Regions from separate parts of the Vreelandella lionensis genome, predicted to be linked through region 3. Evidence: riboswitches for the same ligand, from Rfam matches in the RefSeq annotation. Region 3 holds a riboswitch; each other region holds the start of a gene.
The links. Region 3 has a riboswitch for thiamine pyrophosphate ahead of thiM (hydroxyethylthiazole kinase). Riboswitches for the same ligand answer to the same signal wherever they lie in the genome.
Positions count from the first base shown of each region.

Region 1: another riboswitch for thiamine pyrophosphate. It lies ahead of ACIGG6_RS07580 (sodium:solute symporter family transporter); the one in region 3 lies ahead of thiM (hydroxyethylthiazole kinase).
Region 2: another riboswitch for thiamine pyrophosphate. It lies ahead of tenA (thiaminase II); the one in region 3 lies ahead of thiM (hydroxyethylthiazole kinase).

Region 1 covers NZ_JBITWC010000009.1:98,734-108,703, reverse strand. The annotation lists gene ACIGG6_RS07595 (MFS transporter) at 116-1,294, shown strand; gene corA (magnesium/cobalt transporter CorA) at 1,291-2,259, opposite strand; gene ACIGG6_RS07585 (diguanylate cyclase domain-containing protein) at 2,293-3,723, opposite strand; gene ACIGG6_RS07580 (sodium:solute symporter family transporter) at 3,799-5,178, opposite strand; TPP riboswitch at 5,168-5,271, opposite strand; gene ACIGG6_RS07575 (peroxidase-related enzyme) at 5,316-5,927, opposite strand; gene ACIGG6_RS07570 (hypothetical protein) at 6,102-6,791, shown strand; gene ACIGG6_RS07565 (CoA-acylating methylmalonate-semialdehyde dehydrogenase) at 6,856-8,352, opposite strand; gene ACIGG6_RS07560 (putative zinc-binding metallopeptidase) at 8,627-9,688, shown strand; gene ACIGG6_RS07555 (alpha-E domain-containing protein) at 9,689-9,970, opposite strand, start outside.
Region 2 covers NZ_JBITWC010000007.1:148,451-158,420, reverse strand. The annotation lists gene ACIGG6_RS06295 (hypothetical protein) at 1-618, opposite strand, end outside; gene ACIGG6_RS06290 (hypothetical protein) at 761-1,717, opposite strand; TPP riboswitch at 2,064-2,218, shown strand; gene tenA (thiaminase II) at 2,300-2,968, shown strand; gene thiC (phosphomethylpyrimidine synthase ThiC) at 2,992-4,908, shown strand; gene ACIGG6_RS06275 (NAD(P)-dependent alcohol dehydrogenase) at 4,940-6,019, opposite strand; gene ACIGG6_RS06270 (efflux transporter outer membrane subunit) at 6,240-7,718, shown strand; gene ACIGG6_RS06265 (HlyD family secretion protein) at 7,733-8,278, shown strand; gene ACIGG6_RS06260 (HlyD family secretion protein) at 8,315-8,800, shown strand; gene rbbA (ribosome-associated ATPase/putative transporter RbbA) at 8,797-9,970, shown strand, end outside.
Region 3 covers NZ_JBITWC010000008.1:15,679-25,648, reverse strand. The annotation lists gene ACIGG6_RS06455 (DMT family transporter) at 1-338, shown strand, start outside; gene ACIGG6_RS06450 (dioxygenase) at 342-1,082, opposite strand; gene thiE (thiamine phosphate synthase) at 1,158-1,772, opposite strand; gene thiM (hydroxyethylthiazole kinase) at 1,762-2,571, opposite strand; TPP riboswitch at 2,596-2,687, opposite strand; gene ACIGG6_RS06435 (hypothetical protein) at 2,751-3,095, opposite strand; gene ACIGG6_RS06430 (DUF2237 family protein) at 3,235-3,609, opposite strand; gene gloA (lactoylglutathione lyase) at 3,816-4,349, shown strand; gene ACIGG6_RS06420 (DUF6164 family protein) at 4,351-4,716, shown strand; gene ACIGG6_RS06415 (cupin domain-containing protein) at 4,697-5,389, opposite strand; gene ACIGG6_RS06410 (metal ABC transporter solute-binding protein, Zn/Mn family) at 5,522-6,583, opposite strand; gene ACIGG6_RS06405 (metal ABC transporter permease) at 6,628-7,518, opposite strand; gene ACIGG6_RS06400 (metal ABC transporter ATP-binding protein) at 7,502-8,236, opposite strand; gene ACIGG6_RS06395 (hypothetical protein) at 8,233-8,382, opposite strand; gene ACIGG6_RS06390 (hypothetical protein) at 8,611-9,252, opposite strand; gene ACIGG6_RS06385 (hypothetical protein) at 9,454-9,970, opposite strand, start outside.

The sequences.
Region 1 (9,970 bases), on a different contig from region 3:
ACACTCCCGCGTAAACCACATGGCACGGCGTCAACTTTTCGCCAATAGTGATGGGATGAAAAACACGTCAAGCTAGCCAACCAGCCGCATCCCTCAGACCCTGCCAAGGAACGGTATGCTTCACTTTATCTCTGCGTATCATCGTCGCCTTACCTGGACCTATTTTGGCCTGTTTATCGCCATCGGCATGACCGGCGGGCTGCTAGGCCCTGCCCTGCCCCATTTAGCCGCAGCGAGCGGTTCTTCCATGAGCCAGATTGCAGTACTGTTCACCGCCCGAGCGGTGGGCAATATGAGCGGCGCTATTGTAACGGGGCTGCTGATGGACCGCTTTAACGGCCATCGCGTGTTGTTAATGATGGGGGTACTGGCGGTGGCAGGACTCGCCTTGGCGCCGCTTAGCCCGCTCCTGGTGCTATTAACGCTGCTGTTTATGCTGTTGGGCTTTGCGGAAGTATCGCTAAACGCGGGGGGAAATACGCTACTGCTATGGCTACACCGCGATGCGGCAGGCCCAAACGTGAGCGCGTTACACTTCTGCTTTAGCTTCGGCAACATGCTTACGCCGCTGATTATGATTGCCGCACTCTCACTTACCGGGCAATTTCATCTCACGTTTTGGATTGTTGCATTAAGCGTGGCTGCCATGCTGTGGCCACTTTCGCGCTTTGCCAGCCCGACTATGCCAACGGTAGACCCTGACCCAGCCACTTTGGCAGCGCTCAAACATCGTGACCCACTGCTGCTGGGGCTATTTATGCTGCTGTTTTCCATTTATGTGGGCATTGAAATTACGTTTGCTGGCTGGGTGACGGCGTATGGCGCGCTGTCAGGGCTGACTACCGAGCAGGCGGCACTGCTGGCCACCCTATTCTGGCTAGCGCTATCTGCTGGCCGTTTGCTGGCCATTCCTCTGCTGCGTGTTTGTTCACCCTGGCAGGTGTTAGCCAGTTGTTTGGCGCTGGGCTTGGGTGCCTCGGCCGGCCTGCATTTTAACTGGCTGCCTCTAAGCCTCGGAGCACTGCTGTTTGGGCTTTCGGCTTCTGCTTTTTTCCCAACACTTTTTGCGCTATGCAACCAGGCCATTGTGATGCGGGGCCGCACCACCGGCGCTATTTTTACCGCAGCGGGTAGCGGTGCGTTGATTATTCCGTCTTTAACAGGCCCGCTGCTGGATATCGCCGGGGCCCGGGCTTTTCCTATGTTACTGGCCGCTCTGTGGCTCTTGATTGCGCTGGGGCTTTGCATGCTGGCATTTCGTTTACACCAACTCACCGCCCGACAAGGGCTTTAGAACCAGTCTTTGCGTTTAAACAGCCAGATTAAAATACCGCCAATACCCAACATGGCCCCCCATACAAAGAAGTAGCCGTATTGATAGCTAAGCTCAGGCATATATTCGAAGTTCATTCCGTAAATACCGGCAATGAACGTCAGCGGAACAAAAATAGCGGTAATCACCGTCAAAACACGCATGGTGATATTTAGCTGGTGAGAAGAAATAGAGATATAGCCATCCACCAAGTCACCGCAAATATCGTAGTACATTTGTGTCAGCGTATAGAGGCGCTCAAAGCGCTCCTCTACATCGGTAATCGCGTGCAGGGTTTCACTCTCACCTCTAGGTAAGTGGGCGTAGTCATACGCCGTTAGCTCTTGAGTAATACCTTTGTGATAGCTAAAGATACGCCGCATTTTCACCAGCCGCGAGCGGTAAGTCGTAATTTTACGCATCAGAACATCGTTGCCGTTTTCGAGCAGCTCATCCTCAAGATCGCTAAGTTCCATCTCAAACTCCAGCAGGCTATCAATATAAAATCCTGCTGAGGTATACATCACTTTTAATGCCACATGCTCTGGGGAAAGCGCCAGCAACGCCTTACCCTGCTCATTTAACAGCCGCTCAATACTCAAGGCTTCTCCGGGGTGAAGCGTTATCAAAAAACGTTCGCCGATAAAGAAACAGACCTGCTGGGGCACAAAATTAAGCTGGGCATCGAACGATGAAATGCCGCGATAAATAATCAGCGTATGGTTCTCAAACTCTTCAATTTTCGGCGGGTGTCGCTCTTTATGGGCATCTTGAATGGCCAAGGGATGGCAGTCAAAACGCTCTAGCACATCACGCTCCTGCGCTTCGCTTTCGCCTTTCATATCAACCCACAAATGGGCAGTGGGCATTGTTTTCCAGTCGTCGATTAGGCGTACATCCCCCTCGCGCACATCGCCTTCTGGGGTGGTTAATATGCAACGAATCATTTTCTTCCCTGGGTTCGTTAAGTCTTGGGCTTGTTAAGTCTTGGGCGTTATATCTGCCGGGCGCGTTAGCTCTATACGCGCTTTACCCGCCCGCTTCGACATATACATTGCCACGTCAGCTCGCTTTAACAACTCCTGAGCCGTTTCAGACGCCCCTGGCAAAAATAGCGCTACACCGATGCTGGTACTAACCCGTAAGGTAGCGCTGCCAACATAAAGCGGCTCTTCAATGAGGTGAATCAGTTTCTGAGCCAATGGCTCTAGCGCCTCGGCGGTGACTCCTTCTAGCAGCACGACAAACTCGTCTCCTGCCCAACGGGCAACAAAGTCCGTCTCGCGAACGGCATACTGCAAGCGCTTGGCAACGTCGCGCAGCAGTTCATCACCCATGGCGTGGCCATGCTGGTCGTTAACACGCTTGAACCCGTCTAAATCAAGAAACAGCACCGCAAGCGGGTTTAGGGTACGGCGTACCCGCGCCATCGCTTCGGATAGGCGCTCGTCAAGCGCACGGCGATTAGGCAACCGAGTCAGTACATCTTCACGGGCCTGTTGATCCCGAAGCCGCTCTAGCTGCTGGCGCTCAGTGATATCGTGAATAAACAGGCTACGGCGCATCCGACCATTAATCTCATAGCTTTTCAGGCGTACTTCGACCGGCAAGCGGACGCCATCACGGCGCGTCGCCTCACAAGAAATAGGCGCAGATTCATCTTGATTGGGTAGCCCTTGGGGAAACATAAGCGCCGTTAGTGGGCGCGTTAAAGCTTCTTTGCGACTCCAGCCAAATATACTCTCTGCAGCACGGTTCCAGTCCAGCACCCGCTCTTGGGCGTCAATGCTCAGATAGGCATCGTAGGCAGACTCAATCACCAAATTGAGCTCGCGAGTACGCCGCTCGATTTGCTGTTCAAGGCTTTGATGAAGCTCAGTGAGCGCTTTTTGGGTGGCAATACTATTTTTTTGCTCTTTAATGAGCCGTTCGCGCAGGTGAATCTCACCGGTCACAATGTCGGCTAAATCTTGCAACGCGGCCTGCTCCTGAGCGCTCAACTGCCGCGGTTTGCTATCCATCGCACACAGCGAACCCAGCACCAATCCCTGTGAGTTTTTAAGCGGAATGCCTGCGTAAAAACGTATTCCATCAGGTCGAGTCACTAAAGGGTTGGTGGCAAAACGCTCATCTTGCAGCGCATCTTTCACCACCAACGGAGAAGCTTCCAGCACGGTGTAGGCACAAAACGCCACATCCCGCGGCGTTTCGGAGATATTGATGCCAACTTGCGACTTAAACCACTGCCGATCGGAATCAATCAGAGTGATAGTTGACTGTGGCACACCGAGTAGCACCGTTACCAAGCGCGTAATGCGATCAAAAACAGGCTCGTTCGGCGTATCCAACAGTGCTAGCTCGTTAAGCGCAGCCAAACGGGCATTTTCGTTAGGAGGTAACAGGTGGCTCATGGCGATCGCACCTACAGTAGTAGTCAGACCCCTGCCAGCATAACGCGAAACGAAATTTCCTGCTTAACGCCTTGATTAACGGGCAAGGACGCGGCGCTTGTTGGCTCCAGCAATGATCATACTCACCGCAGTTGAGAGCAGCAGCGCCCCAACAAACGGGCCAAGGGTTGGTACGCTGCCGGGGAAGGTGGCTGCTATCACGCCCGCACTAACACTGCCTTGGCTCAACCAACCCGGCAGCACAGCGCCCACTAGCCCAGCAAGCCCGCCGCCTATCGCAGCCATAGGCGTCATGCGTTGCCATAAGCCAAGCAGTACCGGTACCACGATGGCGGCACACAGCAGATCGGCAATCAGGAACAGGCGAAGCACCGAGAGCCCCTGCAGAGCAATCACAATCACCGGCACCATGATCGCGACAGTAAGCCAACGGGCCTTGGTTAAAGCATCTGGGCGGTCGCCGCTGGCCCATAGCGAGGCAATCCCGTTTTGTAACGTGTCGACGCTAGACGTGACCAGGGTAACGGCAAGTACCAGTGACGGCAGCGTGATCCATATCGGCGCATCGCTTAACAGCGCAAAAAACGGCATGGGCGGCTCACCTAAGCTGACACCGCTCATGGCGGCCATCATGCCCACGCCACCAATTACCATCACCACGAGAATCGTCATACCACCGCCTAGCCAAGCGCCACGCCCAAGGCTTTGGTCATCTTGTGCCGCCCACACCCGCTGCCAATAGCCCTGGTGGAATAAATTGGCAGCCGTCACAGCAATCACCAGCGTCAATGCCACGCTGAGCGAGCTACCGATTGGCAATGAGGGTAAAGCGGCGTCGCTGGGCATGCTCGGTAGCCGCCAAAGCGTTACGCTCGCCACCGCCAGTAGTAGGGCCAACAGCAGCCATGCCTGCCAACGGTCGGTCGCAAGGCTGGCGCGAAGGCCGCCCATCACGGTGTACACCAGCGTCGTTAGAGCAACGCCAATGATCACCACGGCAGGCGGCACATCAGAGAGCAGCGCGGTAATAGCCCCAATGGCAGTTAACTCAGCGGCTAAAAAGCAGCCCATATAAGCAACAGATACCATCGCCACAAAGCGACGAACGTTTTTGCCATAGCACGCCTCAGCAAACTCCGCGATGCTGCGCCCTTCTGGCAGCGCTTGGCGTATTTTTGGCCCATAAAGGCCCAATACAATAAACGGAAGCGCCGAGCCAAAGGCATAGCCCAGCAGCGCCACGGGGCCAACAAAGGCACCAATTTCAGGTGGAGCAAACAGAATCCAGGCACCCATTCCAGAGGCTAAAAAAGACAGCCCCAGAGTGGACGCAGTTTGCGAGTTGCGGGCGGTGACATAATCATCCAGCGAGCCGCCGCCAAAGCGTGCCCGAAGACCCAGAAATGCAAAGCAGCACAGGGCTGCGCCTAACACAGCAGACGTTAGGTATGGCATGTCGCGCTTCCTCCGCCGGTACGAACCGGATCAGGTTCCAGGGTCTGCGTTACGCGCATTCTCAGCCCGTTTTGGGCTCCCCTGGCGACAGTGAATGAAGGCGCTATCCTCAATCAAAGCAGCGCCGTAGTAAAGTCTTAAGGCGTTTCGCGAACCGATTCGTCAGGCTTTTTCGGCACGCGCCCCATGAGATAGAACTCGGAATTAGGCGGCGTGCCCGCTAGGGTCACCAAGCGATTCGACATACCAAAAAACGCCGCAATGGCGCCAATATCCCAGCAGTCATCTAAGGTAAACCCCACTTTTTCTAAACGGGTTTGCCAGTGCGGAGAAAATTCCCCTAGTTCGATAGCGCTATGCAGCGCAAAATCGAGCATTAGACGATGACGCTCGCTTAGCCCCGCGACGGTATGGTTAATGGCGATATTATCGGCCAATAACGGGTCTTTACTGTAAATGCGTACCAGCGCGCCATGGGCAACCACACAGTACAAGCAGCGATTGCGGGCACTGGTAGCCACCACAATCATCTCCTTTTCAGCTTTGGTCAGCGTATCGGAGTCGCGCTCCATCAGGGCATCGTGATAGGCAAAAAAAGCGCGAAACTCCTCAGGGCGATGCGCCAGCATCAGAAACACATTAGGCACGAACCCCGCTTTTTCCTGCACAGCCAACATCGCATCACGAATATCGCTTGGCACATCATCCAGCGTTTCGGGAAGTTTAAAACGGCTAATAGCAGCAGACATATTGACACCTTCTTGTTATGTTCATGATATAAATAGCGCGATTAAATTAACTGGTAACAAATTGCTAACTAAAGCACCTTTCATTTCGCGTTCGCGCTCACCATACTCTTATTAAGTCCATGTCATAAAAGCCGTACGTTATCAGCAAAGCGGCGTACTAACAGGGAAACCACCATGACATACTCTGAAGCTAAAGAGCACACGCCAGGGCGTTTGCATGAGCTTTTTGCCGACCCTTACCGTGCGTTCGAAAACGATACGGATGAGCGTCAGCTACATATCCGCGTTATGCTTCATACGCTGCTAGCACGCCCGATGCAGCGCGGGCAAGTCACTCTACGTGTCATTCATGGCTGGGAGAACGGAGGCTTTGAGCCATCTGACCTGCAGCACGCCGATTATGCGCTACATAGCTTAGATGACTACCACACTGCCGTGGAGCGCTTTACCACCGCCGCCCGGCAAAATGCGCCGCTGCCTGCCGATAACACGGCCATTTTAGCTGCCCCTCTTGCCGATGCCATCGCAGATGCCGAGGCAGAAGGCCAAACGCTGACAGACGATATTGTCGAGACGCCTGCACGTTGGCCTGCGTTTGATGGTGGGTTAGCCCTCTATACGCTATTTAAGATGTATCACCGCCTGGTTTACGGCGAAGATGACAGTTATCGTTGCTCTCAGTGCGATACCCCACATGGCCCCCGTGAAATCCATGAATTCCACATGGAAGAGGGTGAGTTTGCACTGCTGGCACCCATAAGCGAGCAGCACGACGCCCCTTACCTGCTAGTGCTCCATGAAAGCCAGCTTGCCCCCATTGAGCAACTGCTCAACGACAGCCTGCCACTATTTGATCGTTTTTAACGCGCTTGCGCCTCCTCCGCTAGCTTGGAAGAGGCGCATCGCCCAACGTATAACAATGAATCTTTTACAACGAAATGGTGCTGTTAATCCCACTAGAGACGTTTTCAGGCTCGAACCAACGGGCCGTGACGGTCTTAGTTTGCGTCCAGAAAGCAATCGCCTGTTTGCCGTTGGGGCCTAAGTCACCCAGCTTGGATGCCCGAGATCCGGTAAAGCTGAAGTAAGCAACGGGGACAGGAATCGGCACATTGATACCAATTTGGCCAACGTCGATATCCGTTTCAAACCGGCGAGCCACCCAGCCAGAGTTGGTAAAAATCGACGTGCCGTTGCCATTGGGGTTGGCATTAATAAAGTTGATGGCGTCATCCAGCGTTTCTACGCTAACCACACACAGCACAGGGCCGAAAATCTCTTCCCGATAAATGGTCATATCCGCCGTTACATCGGCAAATAGCGTCGGTCCTACAAAGTTGCCATCCGGGTAGCCGTCCACCGTATAGCCACGGCCATCTACCAGAAGTGTGGCGCCCTCTTTTTCACCGGCGCTGATTAAGCGCTCAACCCGCTCTTTCGCCTGGGGCGATACCAAAGGCCCCAGGTCTGCATCGCGCTGGGAGCCTGGCCCTACTTTCATGCCACGGGCACCGGCTTCGATATCTTTTATCCACTCCCGGGCTTCCCCCACCAGCACCACTACCGAGTTCGCCATGCAGCGCTGCCCGGCCGCGCCAAAGGCAGACCCTAACAGGCTGTCAATCGCTTGGCTGCGGTTAGCGTCAGGCATAACGACGCAGTGGTTTTTGGCCCCCATCATCGCCTGCATCCGTTTGCCTGCCGCCGCGGCACGGTTGTATAGCAGCGAGCCGACATGAGTCGAGCCGATAAACGACAGCGCCTTGATATCCTGGTGGTCAGCAATTTGATTCGCTACATCCGGACCACCGTGCACCACGTTTAACACGCCAGCGGGAATGCCCGCTTCATGGGCTAGCTCGACTAGCCGCATGGTAGAGCTCGGGTCCTGCTCGGAGGGTTTCAATACAAAGGTGTTACCCGTGGCAATAGCCAGCGGGAACATAAAGCAGGGCAGCATAATCGGGAAGTTAAATGCCGTAATACCCGCGCCCACGCCTAACGGCTGGTGCATGGTATAAACATCTACCTCGTTCGCTGCGTTTTCCGCCAACTCGCCTAGCTGCAGCGAGGTAATGGAGCAAGCATGTTCCACCACCTCAAGACCGCGGCCTACTTCACCCTCGGCATCGGGCAGTGTTTTGCCATGCTCTTCGGTAATTAACGCGGCAAGCTCTGCCGTATTCTCGCGAATAAGGGCCTGAAGCTTGAGCATAATGCGCATGCGTTTACCCAGCGGCACCTTGCGCCACTCTTTAAACGCCGTTTTGGCACTGGCAACGGCCCGCTCGACCTCTTCTGAGGTGCAGAATGGAACGCGAGCCACTACCTCTTGGGTGGCCGGGTTAACAACGTCGCGCCACTCCTGGCTTTGCGACATCACTGGCTGACCATCGATATACATGGGTATTTCGCGAACGGACATAACACTGATCCTCGTGGTTGTGTTTGTTATGGATTCTAATAGGGAGCCTGTAGGGTATATCAGCAAGTTAACGTAAACGTCAATTAGCCACTCGATAAAGACAAAAACGTTTAGCCAAATGCAATTCGCCTTTCCCTCTCGGCAGCGCCCTCGCTATGCTGTTTCTAAGACATACCCGCAAAGTAGAGAGCATAGCTTTCCTATAGATGCACCAAGGGCTTCAGACAAGAAGACGGTTTCATCCAACTACGCGGCTTAACACCAGGAGGCATCCATGCAGACATTTAGCTGCCGCTGCGGCAACCCACTGTTTTTTGAAAACACTCACTGCCTGGCCTGCGAGTCTGATGTTGGCTGGTGCCCTACTTGTAGCAATATTGTCGCGCTGGAACCGCTAGACAACGGCGGCTACCGTTGTACCCATGAAGGCTGCAGCACAGCGCTCATGCAATGTCACAACTACTCTGCGGAAAACGTGTGTAACCGTATGGTGGTCATGGCTGAAGGCCATGCAGACTCACTCTGCGACTGCTGCCGCTACAACGATGTGATTCCTGACCTGAGTACTCCCGGTAACCGCGAGCGCTGGGCGGCGCTGGAAGCGGCCAAACGGCGGCTCTTCCATACCTTGGATCTGCTTAAGCTGCCCCACGGTACCGAAGGGGAAAATATTCGTGTGCCGCTGAGCTTCTCGTTTATGGCCGATGCGCTACCCGACCAAGGGCTATGGCGCTCTACAGCAAGCCAAGAAAAGGTGTATACAGGCCATGCTAATGGGCATATCACTATCAATGTCAAAGAAGCCGATGACGTTGAGCGGGAGCGGCTACGCGTGGATATGAATGAATCTCACCGTACGCTGATCGGTCACTTTCGCCATGAGATTGGCCACTACTACTGGGATCTTCTCGTAAAAGGCCAAGATGAGAGCACCAGTTGCCGTGTCTTTGGCGATCACAACAACCCCACTTATAGTGATGCGCTGGAACAGTACTACCAGCAAGGAGCACCCACTGACTGGCCGACACGCTTTATTTCCGCCTACGCCTCCATGCACCCTTGGGAAGACTTCGCTGAAACATTCGCGTTTTACCTGGATATGGTAGCCGTGCTGGATACTGCACTACATATGGGACTTTCTCGCGCCGAGTATGACGGCACGCTGGACAGCATGCTGCGGGCGTTTCATCAGGTGGGTATGGCGGTGAATGAGCTAAACCGGGATATGGGTCTGCTGGATTTAGCACCGGGGGTCATTGCCCCCGCCGTCAGGGAGAAACTGGCGTACCTGCATGAACTCATTCAGAACGCGAACGCCAGCTCTCAAGCCGCTTAGTTAGTCGTTATCGTGGTCTCCTGCGTGGCTTTGGCTTTGCCGTTGGGCCACCCGTGGAACGCTGTCGCCGCTTACAAAGTAGGTGGCGCTGAGCGTATCGTGAATAGCGGCAATGCCAATCTGTAGATCATCGACAAAGGCGTGCAGCTTGCTGGGGGAGTGCGCCAGCGCTTGGATATCTGCATCTACCACATCTGCCCGCACCAGCGACACCGTGGCCGCTACACGGTCCTGACGCGGCAGTAGCTGGAGCTCCTGGCCTAAGGTTTCCAGACTGCAGGC
Region 2 (9,970 bases), on a different contig from region 3:
ATCAATTAAAGATTCAGACTTATATTCTCGGCCTTCTACATCCTCATAACTTATTGAAACTGAAACCTTTATATTAAATACCGCATCTCCCATTTTTTCAGCATACTCTATGAAGCTGAAAACAAAGCTTCGCCTTTCTTTCCCAGACCCCAAGGAAGCAATGCCATTGTGAAGCATATTTAGACTAAGGAGTTGGGCTATGAGTTGGCGCTCATTTTTTTCGTTTTCTCCAATAGCATCTGGCTTAATATCAAATTTGATATTTTTAGCGGAACCTTTACCGTTATTTTCGATGTGTACGTTAATAAACTGGAATGATGCTGGAGCCGGATGAAGATAGAATTCAACATTTGGGCGCAGAGCCTCACGCCTCAACTCTTCAATCTGCTCTATCTGGGCTGCTCTCAAACGCCACGTTTCCATCGCAAGAATGAACGTAAGGACAGCAATGGCCACCGTTGCAAGCGCAGCGACCCAGGATGATATCGAGTCAGCGGTCAATTCAAGCTTAGTTTGGAAGCTCAGCCCTAGAACAACTCCACCAATGAAGATCAAAGGTAAAAGCAGGACTCCAAGAAGCCCGATGGGGAGCCAAAAACCATTTTCCTTTTTCTTCATAGTGATACCTAAATCGCCGGCAATGTGATCAAGCTAACGCCTTTCTTCAGCGGCCAAAGCGTGCTGGCGTGGCTTTTGCGTTTTTTGCAAAAGGCATGACAGTATGATTTGGTCCGGCTGCAAGAATTTGTTAGGCATGTGGCTACGCAACGTGGTAGCGCTCCAGTTCTTTAACTCCGGCGATGCTTCGATTGTGGTACTCCTTTAGCCAAATAAATTTACTCAGAACCCTTAAAAGCTTTTCATGCTCCTCGCCGCCTGCGCCAAGTTTCTCCAGCGCACTATTCAATTCTTGTAGTTTACTTCTAAGAGCTTCGCAATGACGCCGAACATAATTGTCCGTAACTACTCTTTGCGCCGCAAATCTGAGAGGGTCCAAAGCTGCGGCACGGGCCACAGACTGGCTTTTCAGGTCTGATGAAGACAATGCAAAACCTATGTAGTCCAAAAATAGAATGCCATCTTGGGAATCCCTTTGAATCAACGATCTCCCCCCGTACATTGCATCTGACAAAAAATTAATTTTCTCGATTAGTTTTTTGTTCTCTTCAATATTCGGATGCAACACAATTCTCGGACTCTTCGCAATGGAGCTTTCTGCCAAGTATGCCTCAATTACACCTTCGCCTACAGCAAAGCTATCTTTGATGTAAGAGTACTTTGAAGAAATTCCACCTCTCAGAAAGATGCCTTTCTCAGTAAAGCAATTGAAGATTATCGTCTTAAGTCTCATGCAGATAATGAACAATGCATTTGCCGAATGCATAAACTTCAACTCTTCGTTCGTAAGTTTCTCTACTTCCTTAGGCTTGTACGTAATTATGATCGAATCGGAAACGAAACAACTGTCTACGTCATAGTATTCGTAAAAATTGAAATTATCTTTCTCATATCGTTCTTTAACTTCGTCACGATTCGAAAAACCCAGAATATGCTTGTTCGTTTCCATAAACTCTATGAAGGCCTCAGCATCCCTGTCAGTGCTTATGGAGCCGTTGACCTCCCTGTAACCAAGCATGTCTATGAACAAAGTCCATTGTAATAACTTCAAGTTGACCTCGACGACTGAATGCCTAACAGTGATTATACGCCCTGCCATGAAACCTCAATGAACGCGACATCACAATGACTGAGGTTTCATAGCCATCAAATTGAATCTACCTCATTGATTCTACAGCGTGCAAAGAGAATTTTGGCGATGTAGCCAAAATCCGCAGGCTTGGGCGCTTTGCTCGCCCCAACAAACTGTATTTATAAACAAAGTTATTGAGGCATCCTCCCATGAAACTGATGGAACGCGTCAAGGCAACCATGGGGGTAAGCACTCAACTACATCGTCTTTTCTTGTCATTTATTGATTGGTTGCACGGCAGGCTATCCCTTTACGCCCAATTAAATAACCTACTCTTGCATCTCCCCCACCCGCCTCCTACACTCCACCCACGAACAGCTTGACGGGGTGCCGGTGATATCCGGCTGAGATGGCGCAGGGTAGACTTTTGGCTACCGAGCGCTGGTCCCGCTGAACCTGATCCGGCTAATGCGCTGCTTTATGAATGGCGGCGCGGGTACCGGCGTAGGGATCAAGCGATGGCCGCGGCGCACCTTTACGCCACCCTTCCGTGCCATTCCCTCGATCTTTTTCGCCTGCCCTCCGGATCATTACCACCGGAGGCACACAATGGGCTACCGCTTTACCGATCTCACCACCGCTTGCCAGAACGATTGGCGCGCGTATATCGAGCACGATTTCGTGCGCCAGCTGGGCAACGCCACGCTGCCTGAGGCGTCGTTTCGCCACTACCTGAAGCAGGATTACCTGTTCTTGATCCACTTCGCCCGCGCCTACGCGCTGGCCGCCTACAAAAGCCCCACCCTGGCGGATCTGCGCCAAGCCCATGAAGGCCTGAAAGCCATTGTGGATGTGGAGCTGGGCCTGCACGTGGGCTTTTGCCAGGAGTGGGGCATCAGTGAGCAGGAGCTTGCCGAACTCCCCGAAGCCCGCGCTACGCTGGCCTACACCCGCTACGTGTTGGATACCGGCAACCGCGGCGACCTACTCGATTTACACGTAGCGCTGGCCCCGTGCCTCGTGGGCTACGGCGAAATCGCCAACTGGCTGAACGCGCAACCTTCTATCCTTCGCGGCGAGCAAAACCCGTTTGACGCCTGGATCGCCATGTACGAAGGCGAGGAGTTCCAGGCCGCCATGCAGGCGGAGCTTGCGTGGCTCGATGCCCGCTTGGCTGATGTTACGCCTGCCCGCTTTGCTGAACTCAGCAAGATTTTCCGCGATGCCACCCGCCTGGAAATCGATTTCTGGCAGATGGGCCTCGACCTTTCTGAATAATGACCAACAACAAGGAAACCGTCATGACTAAGACCGTCAAAAGCAAAACCGCGCACTTTTTAGCCGAAACCGCCCAGGTAGATGCCGCCGCCGTGGCCCCGCTGCCCGGCTCGCGCAAGGTGTACGTGGAAGGCTCGCGACCGGATATTCGCGTGCCGTTTCGGGAAATCACCCTCTCGCCCACCAAAACCAGCGGCGTGGATGAGCAGAACCCGCCGCTGCTGGTGTACGACACCTCCGGCCCCTACACTGACCCCAGCGCCAACATCGATTTGCGCCAAGGCCTGCCGGAACTGCGCCGCGCCTGGATCGAAGAGCGCAACGACACTGAATTTCTGGACGGACCTACCAGCCAGTACGGCCAGCGCCGCGCCAACGACCCCACGCTGGCTCAGCTGCGCTTTGATTTAACCCGCACCCCGCGCCGGGCAAAAGCGGGTAAAAATGTGACCCAGCTGCACTACGCCCGCCATGGCATCATCACACCGGAAATGGAGTTTATCGCCCTGCGGGAAAACCAGCGCCGCCAAGCGTTAGGCACGGCGGAAGTGGAGCGCATTCTGGGCCATCAGCATGCAGGCCAGAGCTTCGGCGCCAGCCTGCCCAAGGAGATCACGCCGGAGTTCGTGCGCGATGAGGTGGCCCGTGGCCGGGCGATCATTCCCAACAACATCAACCACCCGGAAAGCGAGCCGATGATCATTGGCCGTAACTTCCTGGTGAAGATCAACGGCAACCTGGGCAACTCGGCGGTCACGTCTTCCATTGAGGAGGAAGTGGACAAGATGACCTGGGGCATCCGCTGGGGCGCGGATACCATCATGGACCTCTCCACCGGCCAGAACATCCATGAAACCCGCGAGTGGATCATCCGCAACTCGCCGGTGCCGATTGGTACGGTGCCCATCTATCAGGCGCTGGAGAAGGTCAACGGCATTGCCGAAAACCTCACCTGGGAGATCTTCCGCGATACGCTGATCGAGCAGGCGGAACAGGGGGTGGATTACTTCACCATTCACGCGGGGGTGCTGCTGCGCTATGTGCCGCTCACCGCCAACCGCGTCACCGGCATTGTCAGCCGTGGCGGCTCCATCATGGCGAAGTGGTGCTTGTATCATCATCAGGAGAGCTTCCTGTACACCCACTTCGAGGAGATCTGCGAGATCTGCAAGCAGTACGATGTGGCGTTCTCGCTGGGCGACGGCCTGCGCCCCGGCTCCATTGTCGATGCCAACGATGAAGCGCAAATGGCGGAGCTGAAAACCCTAGGCGAGCTGACTCACATTGCGTGGAAACACGATGTGCAGGTAATGATCGAAGGCCCCGGCCACGTGCCTATGCACCTTGTGAAAGAGAACATGGATAAGCAGTTGGAGTACTGCGACGAAGCGCCCTTCTATACCCTTGGGCCGCTGGTGACGGATATCGCCCCCGGCTACGACCACATTACCTCCGGCATTGGGGCGGCGATGATTGGCTGGTTTGGCTGCGCCATGCTCTGCTACGTGACGCCGAAAGAGCACCTGGGCCTGCCCAACAAGGACGACGTGAAAACCGGCATCATCACCTACAAAATTGCCGCCCACGCGGCAGACTTAGCCAAGGGCCACCCAGCCGCGCAGCGTCGCGATAATGCGCTCTCTAAGGCGCGCTTCGAGTTCCGCTGGGAAGACCAGTTCAACCTGGGCCTAGACCCCGACACCGCTCGGGAATTCCACGATGAAACCCTGCCGAAGGACTCCGCTAAGGTGGCGCACTTCTGCTCCATGTGCGGGCCGAAATTCTGTTCCATGAAGATCAGCCAGGAAGTGCGCGACACCTACCGCGACCGTACCCCGGAAAACGCCGCTGAAGGCGATGCCGAAGCGGTGAAACGCGGAATGCAGGAGCAGGCGGAGAAGTTCCGCCGGGAAGGCAGCGAGCTTTACCAGGAAGTATAAAACAAGCGGTATCGCACGCTGCCTGTGGCCCTCAGGAAACCTTGAGGGCCACTTTCAATACGCCGTCGCGCTGGTGGGAGAATAGGTCGTAGGCTTCGACGATGTTCTCCAGCGCGTAGCGGTGGGTCACCATGGGGCCAAGATCCAACCGTCCGGCGGCAATGATGCTCATCAGCCTGCGCATGCGCTCTTTACCGCCAGGGCATAATGAGGTAACGATCTTGTGGTCGCCCAGGCCCGCACAGAAGGCACCCAGCGGAATCGTTAGGTCTTGGGAGTAAACGCCCAGGCTGGAGAGCGTTCCACCGGGTTTTAGCACCCGCAGGGCGGATTCAAAGGTCTGTTGCAGGCCAAGCGCTTCAATCGCGGAATCGACGCCGCGCCCGCCGGTGATTTTGAGAATTTCCTCGACTACATCCACCTTGCGGAAATCCAGCGTTACATCCGCGCCCATCTGCTTGGCCATCTGTAAACGCTCATCAACACCGTCTACCGCAATGATCATCCCGGCCCCACGCAGCCGTGCGCCCGCCGTAGCGCATAGGCCAATCGGCCCTTGGGCGAAGACCGCCACCGTGTCGCCAATTTTGATACCGGCGGCTTCGGCACCGGCAAAGCCAGTGGACATAATATCCGGGCACATCAGCACCTGTTCGTCGGTTAGGCCATCCGGCACTGGCGAGAGGTTGGCCTGGGCATCCGGCACCAGCAGGTACTCAGCTTGTGCGCCGTCGATGGTGTTACCAAAGCGCCAGCCGCCCATCGGTTTATACCCGTGGCCGTGGTGGCCGCCATCCTGCGAGCAGCAATCATCCTGGCAGGCGTACGAGGTAAAGCTGGGGCAGATAGCGCCAGCGATTACCCGCTGGCCTTCCTGGTAGCCTTTTACGTTGGCCCCCAGTTTTTCGATAATACCCACGGGTTCATGGCCGATGGTTAAGCCGCGCTCCACCGGGTACTCACCTTTCAGGATATGTATATCGGTGCCGCAGATCGTGGTGGTGGTCACACGCATCAGCGCGTCGTTAGGGCCGATCTCGGGAATGGGTTTTTCGTCAATTTCGATGCGGCCGGGCTCAACGAAAATGGCCGCTTTCATCATGGTAGGCATGGAACACTTCCTCAGTGAGGGGAGTCATGACACATCACCATTACGTCATAGCAGGCGTTCCGCTATCTTGCGCTCCATCAAGGTTGTGCAAGATAAAAATAGTCGCCTGATCGGTTGTTTATTGATCTATGTCAATGCGATCAATTATCAATAATTAGATACTAAAATAGTGCTTTCAATTTAACCGTAGTGCTTCTCTCTGAGCGTGGCGGCGATACTCATGGTTTCAACCGTGTTTTGTATTCCGAGAGTACGACCTGACTTTTTGCTCAGCACGGTACTGATGCTGCCTCTGGCCGGGTGCATCTCGCTACCACCGCCCGACTCCACACCAGCGGTTGAACTGCCCTCCACTTACCAAGTTGGCTCAACGGCACTCTCTGAAATACCTGCAGCTCCCAACCTCCCCTGGCGCGACTACTTTACCGATTTGCAGCTACAGCGCCTGATTGAACAAGCACTGACCACCAACCGCCATTTGCGCAGCGCACTGCTGAGGGTAGAGCAGGCACGCGCCCTCTATGGCATTCAGCAATCAGAGTTGCTGCCGACCATCGGTGCCGAAGCCAGTAGCGAGCGCTCTCGTGTGCCTAGCGACCTAAATGCCCCCAGTGCTCCTCAAGTTAGCAACCGATATGAGGTGGGCGTTGGTTTCAACCACTGGGAGCTGGATTTCTGGGGCCGGGTACGTAGCCTGAACGAGGCTGCATTAGAAGAGTACTTGGCCACCGACGAGGCGCGCCGCGCTGTCGAACTGAGCCTTATCGCTCAGGTAGCCAATAGTTACTACCTGTTGCTGGAGCTTGATAACCGCCTGCAGCTCGCCCACCAGACCATCGCAAGCCGCGAACAGTCCTTACTGATTTTTAACCGCCGAGTCGAGGTGGGCGCTGCAGCGCAGCTTGAACTGCGTCAAGTCGAGGTGCTGCTGCATCAAGCAAGGGCGCTCGGTGCTCAGCTCGAGAATGCCCGTGCCCAACAGGCCAATGCCCTGGCGTTACTGCTGGGCTCCCCCGCCGAAACAGAGTGGCAGCTACCCCCGTTGGCAGATAGCGATGAATTGTTTGCCCTGCCTCCCGGCCTGCCTTCCGAGTTACTGGTCAATCGCCCTGATATTCGTGCGGCAGAACATGCGCTGCGTGCGGCCAATGCCAATATCAGTGCGGCACGGGCGGCGCTTTTTCCGCGCATTGCCCTCACCAGCTCGCTAGGCACTGCCAGTAGAGATCTCGACAACCTATTCAGCAACGATAGCCGTACCTGGCGATTCGCCCCTACGATCTCGTTACCGATCTTCACTGCTGGCCGACTTCGCGCCAGCCTCAATTTAGCCGAAGTGCGTCGTGAGCAGGCGGTGGTGGATTATGAACAGACTGTTCAGGAAGCATTCCGCGATGTTGCGGACGCCTTGGCAGCAGAGCGGTGGCTAGTGGAAGAGGCACAAGCAGCTAGCGATTTGCTCGCTGCACAACGCGAGCGCGCACGCCTCGCGCAGCTACGTTATGACCACGGGGCAGTCCCCTATTTAGAGGTGCTCGACGCCCAGCGTGACCTGCTGGATGCCGAGCAGCAACAGGTACAGATACGCCGCAAAGTGATTTCAGCCCGCATCGCGCTGTATGCCGCGCTGGGTGGCGGAGAGCATCAGGCGGCTATCGAAAGCGCTCGTACCCACCGTTCTCTTGTTCACTCTCTATAGGGCGCCCATACGTCATGCACGCCATTAAAAAACTGTTGATTGCCCTGGCTATTCTTGCCGTCGCCGCTGGCCTTTATTACTACTGGAGCGACCTGGATCACGAGGGTTTCGGTGAAGGCTTTGCCAGTGGCAATGGCCGTCTTGAGGCCGTCGAAATTGATATCGCGACCAAGCTTGCCGGGCGCATTGACAACGTATTGGTCGACGAAGGCGACATGGTCATCGCTGGCCAAACGCTGGCGCTAATGGATACGAAAGCGCTAGAGGCACAACGGGACGAGGCTATTGCCCAACATCAACAGGCCACCCATCTCGTGCTCAGTGCCGAGGCTCAGGTCGTCATGCGCGAAAGCGATCAGGCGGCCGTTGAAGCGACCGTGGTACAGCGCGAGAGCGAACTCGATTCAGCCCAGCGCCACCTGGCACGCACTGAGGCGCTTGCCCGTGATGGTGCCGCCTCAACCCAAGAGCTTGATGATGACCGTGCCCGTGTCAATGGTTCTCAAGCCGCCGTTAGCGCGGCCAGGGCCCAAGTAGCGGCTGCCAGGGCCGCAGTGTAGGCGGCACGCGCGCAGTTAATCGGTACTCGCTCTAGTGTGACAGCGGCTTTGGCCACCATCGCCCGTATCGACGCCGATATCAATGATAGCCAGCTGGTGTCACCTCGGGATGGTCGTGTGCAATTTCGCGTCGCCCAGCCCGGCGAGGTGCTTGCTGCAGGAGGCCGGGTACTCAATCTGGTCGACCTGAATGATGTTCACATGGCCTTCTTCTTACCCACGGAGATTGTCGGTCGAGTAGCGCTGGGTAGTGAAGCTCGCATCGTGCTCGATACCATGCCCAACTTCCCGATTCCCGCACGTATCTCCTTCGTTTCCAGCACTGCGCAATTTACGCCTAGAACCGTGGAGACAGCTTCCGAGCGCCAGAAACTCATGTTTCGGGTTAAGGCACAGATCGACCCGGAGCTACTACGTGAGCATCAAGACCAGGTTAAAACCGGCCTACCAGGCGTCGCTTGGGTCAAGCTGGATGCCGACGCTGAGTGGCCGGCCGCGCTGGCGGGCCAGGCCTTACCATGACCCCGCTCCCTTCCACCAACGCGGCGGCTGAATCTCCCAAAAGCGTCGCACAACTGGTGGGCGTGCGCCTGCACTACCGCAAGAAGAGAGTGCTGGATGGCATTGACCTGGAGATACCCGGCGGCTGCATGGTGGGGCTGATCGGCCCTGACGGTGTCGGTAAATCCAGCCTGCTGGCGCTACTGGCTGGGGCACGCGCTGTGCAGGAGGGCTCGGTCACTTCGTTAGGGGGCGACATGCGCGATAAGCGGCATCGCAAGCGCATAGGAGCCCGTATCGCCTACATGCCCCAGGGGCTGGGCAAGAATCTTTACCCTACGCTGTCGGTGGAGGAGAATCTGCAATTCTTCGCCCGGCTGTTCGGCCACGGAGCCAGCGAACGCCGCCGCCGTATTGATGATCTTACCCGCAGAACGGGGTTGCTGCCGTTTCTAAACCGCCATGTAAGCAAGCTCTCCGGTGGCATGAAGCAGAAGCTTGGGTTGTGCTGCGCATTGATCCATGACCCCGACCTGTTGCTTCTTGACGAGCCCACCACTGGTGTCGATCCGCTGGCCCGTGTTCAGTTCTGGGAGCTAATCGCCCGCCTTCGCGCTGAGCGTCCACAAATGAGCATTATCGTGGCCACTGCTTATATGGATGAAGCCCAGCGATTCGATTGGCTGGTAGCCATGGATGCGGGACGCATACTGGTTACCGGTGATGCACCCGCACTGTTAGCACGCACTGAGTGCGATTCACTCGATGCGGCCTTTATCAAGCTGCTGCCAGAAGAGAAAAAGCGTGGCTACCACCCCATTCATATCTCACCTTTAACTGCCGTTGCCGATACAGACATCGCCATCGAAGCTAAGGGCTTGACCATGCGTTTCGGCGACTTTATCGCCGTTGATCACGTCAGTTTTCGCATTCGCCGTGGTGAAATCTTTGGCTTTCTCGGCTCCAATGGCTGCGGCAAGTCAACAACCATGAAGATCCTCACCGGCCTGCTGCCCGCAAGCGAAGGGCAGGCCTGGCTGCTGGGCCAGGAGGTAGATCCCCGCGATATGGATACCCGCCGCCGGGTGGGTTATATGTCCCAAACGTTCTCGCTGTATAACGAGCTGACCGTGCACCAGAATCTGGTTCTACATGCCCGCTTGTTTCAGATTGGTAAACATGAGATCCCCA
Region 3 (9,970 bases):
TCTACATGACGGCCGTACCGCTGGTACTGACGGGCCTCAGCCTGCCCTGGGTATGGCAAACGCCCCATCCCTGGCACTGGCTGGGCTTTGCCGCCTCCGGGGTGCTGGGGGTGGGGGCCACGGCGTTCATCACCCTGGCCTTTCGCCATGCGCCCGCCGCCATTGCGGCGCCCTTCGATTACACCGCCATGCTGTGGGCCGTGCTGCTGGGGTGGTGGTTCTGGGGAGAACTGCCCGATCTCTGGGTATGGGTCGGCAGCGTACTGATTATGATCAGCGGGCTCGCCATTGCCTATCACGACCGACGCACCACTTTGAAGCGCCGCCCCACAGCGTAAGCGCTAGGCAAACTGATAGACATCCATTGCCAGCACGCCGTGCTCAACACTGTGGTGTAGCTGGGTGGCGGCGCTGCCGCCTGCTCCCATAGCCACCAGCAGCGGCTGGAAGTGCTCTGGCGTGGGATGATTGCGCTTGGCGTCTGGGGCGGTTTGCCAGTTGGCCAGCGCGTCACGATCGCCCTCGCGCAGCCGTGCATTAACCCACTCGGCAAAGCTGCCTACCCAGGCCGGTATCTGGCTACCCTGTGGCTGAAGCTCATAGAGGTTATGGGTCAAGCTCCCCGAGCCAACCACTAAAATATCCTCCTGGCGCAGCATTGCCAGCTGCTCGCCCAGGGCTATCAACTCGGTATTACTCCAACGGCTGGGAAGCGAAAGCGACACTACCGGCACGTCAGCGTCAGGGTACATCAGTGAGAGTGGCACCCAGGCACCGTGGTCCAGCCCGCGCTCCATGGGCGTGGCGCCAAGCTGCTTGGCCAGCCGTTGGGCCAGCTCAGGGTTACCAGGAGCAGGGTATTGAACCGCAAACAGCGCATCAGGAAAGCCGCCAAAATCGTGGATGGTGACAGGCTTTACGCTGCTGCTGACCTGCAAGTGTGGGGTCTCCCAGTGCGCGGAAACGACCACCACGGCCTTAGGGCGTAGGGTTTGGCCCAACTCCCGTAAAAAGTGATGGGCGGGGGTGGGCGTTAGGGCAAGCATGGGCGAGCCATGGGAAATAAATAGGCTAGGTAGCATGGGGAAAGCTCCACGGAGATGGCCTGCCAAACTCAGCCACTACGTTGGCAAAGGCGGTGAGGTGGATAAACGGACTCATCCGGCGCGAAACGCGAGAGCCGCTTGGTGTGGGTCGGACTGGCCGCAAATTGCTGAAATCACCGCGATGCCGTTCGCGCCCGCCGCACTGACTTGAGCAGCGTGTTCGGCTTTTAAGCCGCCAATCGCCACGCTGGGCAGAGGGCTGGCGCTGGCAAGCTCGGCCAAACCGTCAAAGCCAATTGGCTGAGCGTGATCCTGCTTGCTCATGGTAGTAAACACCGGCCCCAGCCCCACGTAATCCAGCAGCGCCACGGGGGCGCTTTGCAGCTGTTCCAACGTATTGATCGACAGCCCAATAATGGCCTGGTGCCCCAGTGCCTGGCGCGCCTCTTGAACGGCGGTGTCGCTCTGGCCAACGTGCAGGCCATCGGCGCGGCTGGCGATGGCGACGTTTAAGCGGTCATTAATAATCAAGGGCACACCGCTACCTTCCAGCAGTGCTTTCAGCCGTGTTGCCTGGGCAATCATGGCCTCATCGCTGGCATGCTTATCGCGCAGCTGCACCATGGTCACGCCCCCCTTCACGGCGGCTTCCACGGTCGCTTCAAGCCCCGTTTCGGCGCATAACGCAGCATCGGTGACTAAATAGAGCGAAAGATCAAACGGCATGGAGCGTCTCCAGCTGGCTAAGAGAAGAGAGATCGTCAGGGGTAAGGGCATACAGCGCATCCAGTAGCGCGACCTGAAAACTGCCCGGCCCACTGGCCTGCTGCCCCGCACGGCTTCCGGCAATGCTGAAGCACGCCAGCGCAGCCAGCGTTGCCGAAAGTGGATTGGCCTGGTTGGCGGCCAAAAAACCCGCTACCAAAGCGCTTAACCCGCAGCCCAGGGTGGTTACACGCGGCATTAGCGCGTGGCCGCCCGTTAAACGGTAGTGGTGGGTGCCATTGGTAATAAAATCGGTTTCGCCGGTCATGGCAACAATGCAGCACTGCTGCTGTGCCAGCTTGATCGCCGCTTGGGCGGCATCCTCCGTTGTGGTGGTGGCATCGACGCCGCGACCTTGGCTGGCTAAGCCAGTGAGCGCCATGACTTCCGATGCGTTGGCGCGAATGACGTTAGGCCGGTGGGCAAGCAGCGCGGTGCAGACCTGCTGACGAAAGGCGGTGGCCCCGACCGCTACTGGGTCTAACACCCACGGGGTGCCTGTTTCTTTAGCCGTGCGAGCGGCAAGCTGCATCGACTCTGCCCAAGGGGTAGAGAGCGTGCCAATGTTAATGGAGAGTGCGCCCGCTATTGCGGTGAATTCAGCCACCTCTTCAGGGGCATGCAGCATGGCAGGCGAGGCGCCCGTAGCCAGCAGCAGGTTAGCCGTGCTGTTCATCGCGACATAGTTAGTCATGCAGTGAACAAGCGGCGTGGTATCGCGCAGAGTGACGAGCATCTCGCCAAGCGGGGGGTGGGTCATAGCATCCTCCCGGCGGAGGAGGTGGTGAAAAGCACCACGACTCCCTACGCCGGCGTTATCCGGTTCAGGTTCAAAGGGTGCTTCTCAGCCGCCAAGCGGCGCCCCTGTCGTTGGGGGTACTATCCTAGCCTTGAGCGAGGCTGTAAAGCCCCAGCGCAGCCGCTACTTTTCGGTAACGATTAGCGGAAGGCGATGCGGGTGCCGTAGGTCAGCATTTCATCTGGGGTAATTGCACGGCCAGAGACACCAATCATCTCATCGCCGCACTGGTCAGCGCAGGTGAGCACGCCATGGGTAAGCCCCAACTGCCCCAGGGTATCGCGAATCTCCCCTGTGCCAAGAAAAGTACGAACGCGGCCGTGGGCATCGCTAAGATCCGACACCCCATTAGCGTGATGGAAGCGAACCTTATAGATACCGTCCATGGACTCCACTTCAACAATCGGCGAAAAGCCGTTTTGAATCGCGTGGGCTAACTGCTTCAACGTTAGGCGGTCGCCAAGCGTCATATCGATTGCGGTCATGGCACACTCCCATCGGACGCCGTCATTGGGGCATCGCTAACTAAATTGTAGAGTTATTGAAATAGAAGTGTAGAGAGGTTGCATAGAAATTCCAGTGGCTAATTTTCACCAATGAAATCGCAATAGGTAGCGGTACAGATTAATGCACCGCATCCAACGCATGCTGCTGTAGCTTAATCAGTGGAATAATCTCCAGGGTGCGCTCGTTCGTGCCGGAAAGAATCACCGGCGGTGCCAGCCCTACCTCGGCAGCTTCGGCCCAGCGGTGGGCGCATAAGCACCAGCGGTCGCCTGGGGTCAGGCCAGGAAAGCCATACTCCGGGCGAGGGGTAACCAAATCGTTTCCCTGTGCTTTAGAAAAGGCTAAAAACTCCTCAGTAACCAGCGCGCATACCGAATGCACTCCCACATCGTCAGGGCCAACGCGGCAAAACCCATCGCGGTAGAAGCCGGTTTTAGGAGAGTGGCAGCAGGGTGTTAACGGCTCACCTAGTACGTTTCGATCGCGGGACATAAAGGCTCCTTGGGTGAGGGCTGGAAATATACAACCTGCGCCCTCATAACAGGGGGAAGTAAGCAAAATGATCAATACGCAAATAGCGGTAGACAGCTTGACGCTGTTAGCAGCCTAAGCCTTGTACAAGGTAATATGTTCGTCAAAGAATTTGCGTTATATCAGCATACTTTTAATGATGCCCCAACCCGCGATAGGAGAGTTGTATGTCGTTTCAAGGTGAACAGCACCCAGGCGTTGCCCCCGTTGCCCCGCAAACTCAGGGCTTTCGTTTAAACCACACCATGCTGCGGGTCAAAGACCCGGAACGCGCTCTAGCGTTCTACTCCAAAGTGTTTGGTATGCAGGTGCTGCGCCGGCTGGACTTTGAAGAGATGCAGTTTTCGCTCTACTTCCTCGCCAACGTGGAAGCCAGCGACAGCGTGCCGGAAAATACCCAAGCCCGCACCGCCTGGACCTTTAGCCAGAAAGGCCTGTTAGAGCTGACCCACAACTGGGGCACCGAAACCCAGCAGGATTTTGTCTACCACGATGGCAACGCCGAGCCCCAGGGCTTTGGCCATATCTGCTTCAACGTGCCGGATTTAGAAGCCGCCCAGGCGTGGTTTGATGAGCACGACGTAACCTTCGTGAAGCGTGCCGACCAGGGCAAGATGAAAGACGTTATCTTCGTGAAAGACCCGGATGGCTACTGGATTGAAGTGATTCAAGCCGACCGCATGGCAGCCATGGGCGACTAAGATGGCCCATTTGCTGTTTCGGTTGCGCCATGTAACCGATGAAGAGGCCATGGAAGTCCGCCAACTGCTGGATGAGCATGGCTTTGATGTGTACGAAACCCAGGCGGGCTTTTTCCGCCTGGGGGTCGATGCCATTTGGCTGCGCAACCCTGCCCAGCGTGACGACGCAGAGGCCGCATTGGCCGAGTATCAGGCCGAACGCCAAGCTAACGCACGCCAAGCCCATGAAGAAGCGCTGGCCCGCAATGAAGCGCCAACACTCTGGCGTCGCTTAGCGGAGCACCCGTTTCAGGTAACGCTGGTCATGGTGGCGGTGGTTCTGATTGCGCTGCTCACTCTGCTGCCATTTATTGGCCTGGCGCGCTAGCCTGGGAAAGGGCGTCAGATAGGTGCCCGCGCTTAACGTACATCATCACACCGTGTTGGCCTGCACGAAGCTGCGGGGCCGCACCCGGTGGATAGCGGCACCAACTGCCTTTCGGGTATTCGCTGCTCGCGTCGCACAGCGAGCCTTCCAGCACCAATAGCTCTAAGCCTCCAGGCAGGGCAGGGTAGTCGATGGTGGTATCGCCCTCCCAACGCTCCAGGCTGACCCGCTCATCGCCAAAGGTGTGCAGCATTTTGTAGGTAATGCCCGGCCGACGGTCAGGCTGCCAGGGCAAGCGGTGGGCAGGAATCGCCAGTTGGAGCAGGTCGTTCTCATCAAACTGATGCAACTTAACCAGTATCAGCGCGCCCTCTTCGCCAATTTGCGGCGTATGGCCGGTGCCGATGGGGTTGCGCAAGTAGCTGCCCGCCGGGTAGCGGCCATGCTCGTCTGCAAATACGCCCTCTAATACCAGTATTTCTTCGCCGCCGTCGTGGGTATGGCGATTGAACTGGCTGTTAGGCGCGTAGCGCACCAGGCTCGTGGCACGGGCCACCTCATCGCCGATGCGGTCTAGCATCATTCGTTCCACACCTGCGCTAGGCGAGGCAACCCAGCGGTACTGCTCCGGCGTGACACAGGCAAAGTGGCTAAAATCGGCGTTTAGGCGCATGGCATTGGCTCTTTGCAGTGGTTTAAACAGCGTTAACGAAAGTCGGTGATGCAAGTCTCCCCATCCACCGCGCAAAATGCAATGCAAAAAAATACCGCCGGGTTGGCGGTATTTTTGTCTTCACGGTATGAATCAGTGGCTATGACCATGATCGTCGTGGTCGTGGTCGTGGTCGTGGTCGTGGTCGTGGTCGTGGTCGTCATGACCATGATCATCATGGCCCGGCTCTGCAAGAGCGTCGTGCAGCACCTGCGCATTGTGGCGCATCATGCCCAGGTACGTACTGGCATCGCCTTCACTGGCCAGCGCATCCGCGTAAAGGGTGCCTGCAATGGGCAGGCCAGTCTCTTCCGCCAACTGCGTAATGATCGCTTGGTTGGTCATGTTCTCGTGGAACAGCGCTTGCACGTTCTCTTGCTCAATCACATCCACCAGGGCCGCCATGCTGGCGCCGCTGGGGTCGGCTTCGGTAGAGAGCCCGACCGGTGAGAGAAAATTAACGCCATAGGCGCTAGAGAAGTAGCCAAACGAGTCGTGCCCGGTAATCACGCTGGAAGACGCGGGAATCTCACTCAGCAGCTCGCGAATTTCCCCATCGGTGGCATCTAACTCAGCCAGGTAACGCTCCGCGTTGGCTTGGTAGCTCTCTGCATTAGCGCTGTCAGCTTCGATTAAGCCATCGCGAATGTTGGCAACATACACCTTTGCCTGCTGCAGATCCTGCCAGCCGTGCGGATCTTCACTCCCATGCTCATGATCGCTGTGGTCATCATGGGCGTGCTCTTCGTGCTCTTCGTGCTCTTCGTGCTCTTCGTGCTCTTCGTGTTCTTCATGGCCGTGCTCTGCCAACCCCAGCGGGGCAATGCCATCGGTAGCGGTGACCATCGGGCCGCTGTAGTCGCTGGAGTCGATCAGTCGCTCCATCCAGCCCTCAAATAGCAAGCCGTTGAAGACCACCAGATCGGCACCTGCCAGCGCACGGGCATCACCAGGGCTGGGGGAGAAAACGTGGGCATCGCCATCAGGGCCCACCAGCGAGCTGACCGTCACATGCTCTCCACCGACGTTTTCCACCATATCCGCCAAGATAGAAAAGCTGGTGACAACCTGCACCCGCTCGTTCGCCATGGCGGCAGGCAGTGCCAACATGGCCGAAACGCCCACCAGCCAACGCGATGAAGAGAAAAGCGACATAACATGCTCCTGATTTAAGAAATAACCGTATGAACATCAACCCGCTAGTGCGACTGCTCCAGCGCCAAAGGCGTGGTTTTGCGTCGCAGCTTGGCGGCCAAACTGTGGTAACGGCCAAACAGCGCCGAGAGTAAATACGCCACCCCGGCCAGCAAAATAATGCTGGGGCCTGAGGGCGTGTCTAAATGGAACGACAGCAGCAGCCCGCCGGTGCTTGCCAGCATTGCTAACACCACGGCAATCCCGATCAAGCCTTCTAACCGCTTGCTCCAAAACCGTGCTGCCGTAGCAGGCAACATCATTAAGCCAACGGCCATCAGTGTGCCCAGGGTTTGGAAGCCCGCCGTTAAGTTCAGTACCAGCAGCCCTAAAAAGACGCTGTGTACCCAACCGCTACGACTACTTTGGCCGCGTAAAAACAGAGGGTCTAAACACTCCACCACTAGGGCGCGGAAAATAATCGCCAGAGTGATCACAATCAGCGTACTGATCGAGGCGATCAGCAGCAGCGCCGTCGAGTTAATCGCCAAAATGGAGCCGAACAGCACGTGGGTAAGATCCACGCTGCTGCCTCCCATGGAAATCAGCATGACCCCAGCGGCTAACGAAATAATAAAAAAGCTCGCCATGGCGGCATCTTCCCGCTGGCCGCCCATTTTCGAGACCGCCCCCGCCAGCAGCGCCACCATCACCCCAAACAGCACGCCGCCCACGCTCATCACCGGCAGTGAAAAGCCCGCCAGCAAAAAGCCCAGCGCCACGCCGGGCAGAATCGCGTGGGCCATGGCATCGCCAATCAGGCTCATGCCGCGCAGCACCAAAAACACCCCCAGCGGCGGCGCGGCCAATGAAAGGGCAAGCCCACCGACCACGGCACGGCGCATAAAGCCGTAATCAAACGGTGCAATCAACCATGCATCAAGCAGTGCCAGCATAACGGCCTCCTAAGGTAAACGGCACCACTTGGGCCGGGGCATGCTGGTGGTTGAGCGCGCTGGGAGCGACCCAACGGCCATGGCCGCCATTCAGCATCAACACCTCATCCGCCAAGCGGCGCAGGTGGTCCATATCGTGCAGCACAATAATGATCGTGACGCCCTCGTCGGCCATCTGGCGCAAAATGCGAATCAAAATATCGACCGTATCGCTATCTACGTTGGCAAACGGCTCGTCTAGCAGCAGCAGCTCGGCTTCCTGCATTAGCGTGCGGCCAATTAGCGCCCGCTGGCGCTGGCCGCCGGAAAGCTCGCCCAGCGGGCGGTGAGCCAAGTGCGAAATCCCCAGGCGCGCCATAATCTCGCGGCCTTTGCGATAGTGGGCCGCACAGTAACCTTTCATCGCCCCGTGGCTGGGCCAGCTGCCGGTCATCACCAGCTCTTCCACACTCATCGGGAAGGTCAGGTCTAACGCCAACTGCTGGGGCAGCCAAGCACGGCGGGCTTTATCCACCGTACACACCACCTTGCCGCTAATCGGCCGCAGTTCACCCATAATGGCCTGAATCAGCGTGCTTTTACCGGCACCGTTCGCACCAATGAGCGCGGTAATCGCGCCGGGCTTAATATCGCCATCCACATGTTCTAACACCGTGCGACGGCCCTGGGCCAAGTGCAGGTCGTGCAGCTGCAAACGCGAAGAGGAACGTTCACTCATAACGGCCACCCGCCTGCCCACACCACCAGCCCCCAAAGCGCCAGCAACGGGAGCGCGACAAAGCCCAACCGCTTAGTGGCAGACAACGACATCAGCGAAAAATGACAAGGGCCTTCCTTGTTATGGCGATGCATGTGTTCACTCATCGAGCGTCCTCGCTATCGAATAAATAAGTTATAACATAACATTTGGTGAAACCAAAAAAGTGGCGGATATTTTACGCGCTCACGGCGCGCTGACAACGGTAAGCGCGCTAATCTTCCGCCCACTCCAAAAGTGCCTAACAAAGCGACGATGGCAATGCAGGCACGGAGCGCAGATAAATAGCGTAGAGAGGAGGTAACGACCTAATAGCGCCAGGTAGCGCCAATCTGCTAGGGCGATACCATCAGCGCGTATTCGCCTTCTAACGTGATGGGGCCAAGAGACACGCGGGCAGGCTGAAAGCGGTTAATCGCGCTGGAGGCCTGATTAGGCTGCGTCCAAATTTGCAGCTCATTAATCAGCATGCCTGTAGCGAAGTTGATGGCACCATCCCGCTCGCGACCGTCAGCGGCAATTACCGCCCCCGCCACAGTGTTCACCACCAGCGAGCTAACCCGCGCCTCAAACCCACGGCGTTCACGCTCCGCCTGGGCAAGCGAAAGCCCCAACGCCTGCACGCCGCTTAACTCACCCTGCGCTTTAAGGCGCTCGTACTCTACCAGTGCCGCCTGATGCGGCTGGCGATCCGTCAACATACCGCCCAGGGCTAACGCCGATTTTACGACTCCTACGCGGGCATCAAAACGGTCGTCCGGGTCGTTGGCTTCACTGGATTGATAAGCATCAAACGCAAGGCTTGCGGCATAGATGCCCGTCCAACCCGCATCCCACCACTGCGCGTGCTGCGCCCCACGCTCAAACACCTCATCGTAAGCCGCCCAATCGGCACTGGTTTGTGCCTGAGCAGGCAGCGACAGCAGCAGCGCCGCCCCCGCCGCTAAGCCCGCTCGTAAACGTTGACGTAACTGCATGGATGAGCCCCTGAGTAATCGACATGAAAGCATTAAGCGTAGCACGGCAGGGGAGTGCTACGAGCGTGTAAAGCCAGTAGGCAAAGTGTGATGAGGGTTAATGGCGTTTTGGAGTGAAGGAGGGAGTAGCAGTGACCTGTTGGCTAGGCTGTTTTTGAGTCGCCAAACCATCTTGCTTATCAGGCTTACTCTTCCTCATTTTTATTCATCTTCGTAGGGATCAAATGTTTCTTCTGGATAGTAGCGAATGATCTTATAAGCGCGTGGCGTGCCATTCACTGACTGAACCTCTACATCAACCAAATAGGCCAATTCTTGCCAGTCACGAGCAAATCGTGAATCACCTTTTGTCATGGCACGTTTGGTATCCTCGTCCTCGAAAACTATGCGCTTAGGAGCTTTAGAAATATTTTCAATGATTGCTTGGCTCCCGGCAGTCAGCGACGAATCAAAACGAATTTGATGCCACGTCATGTATTGTTTAAAGTGAATGTTATCTATCGGGTCATTTACCTTTTCTATCTCCTTGATAACTCTTCTTTGAACGTTCCGCGCTTCATCATGCCCGATATAGAAATGATTGGTTATGGTTCCCCCCGAGGTGGCGGCGAAAATAACTTGAGAGCCGTTATCTTTAGCCACTGGCTGAACCATTGAGGAAAAATTATCTAAATCATTTTTGGTAACTCTTTGGCATGGCTTCTCTTCCTGGCCAGCT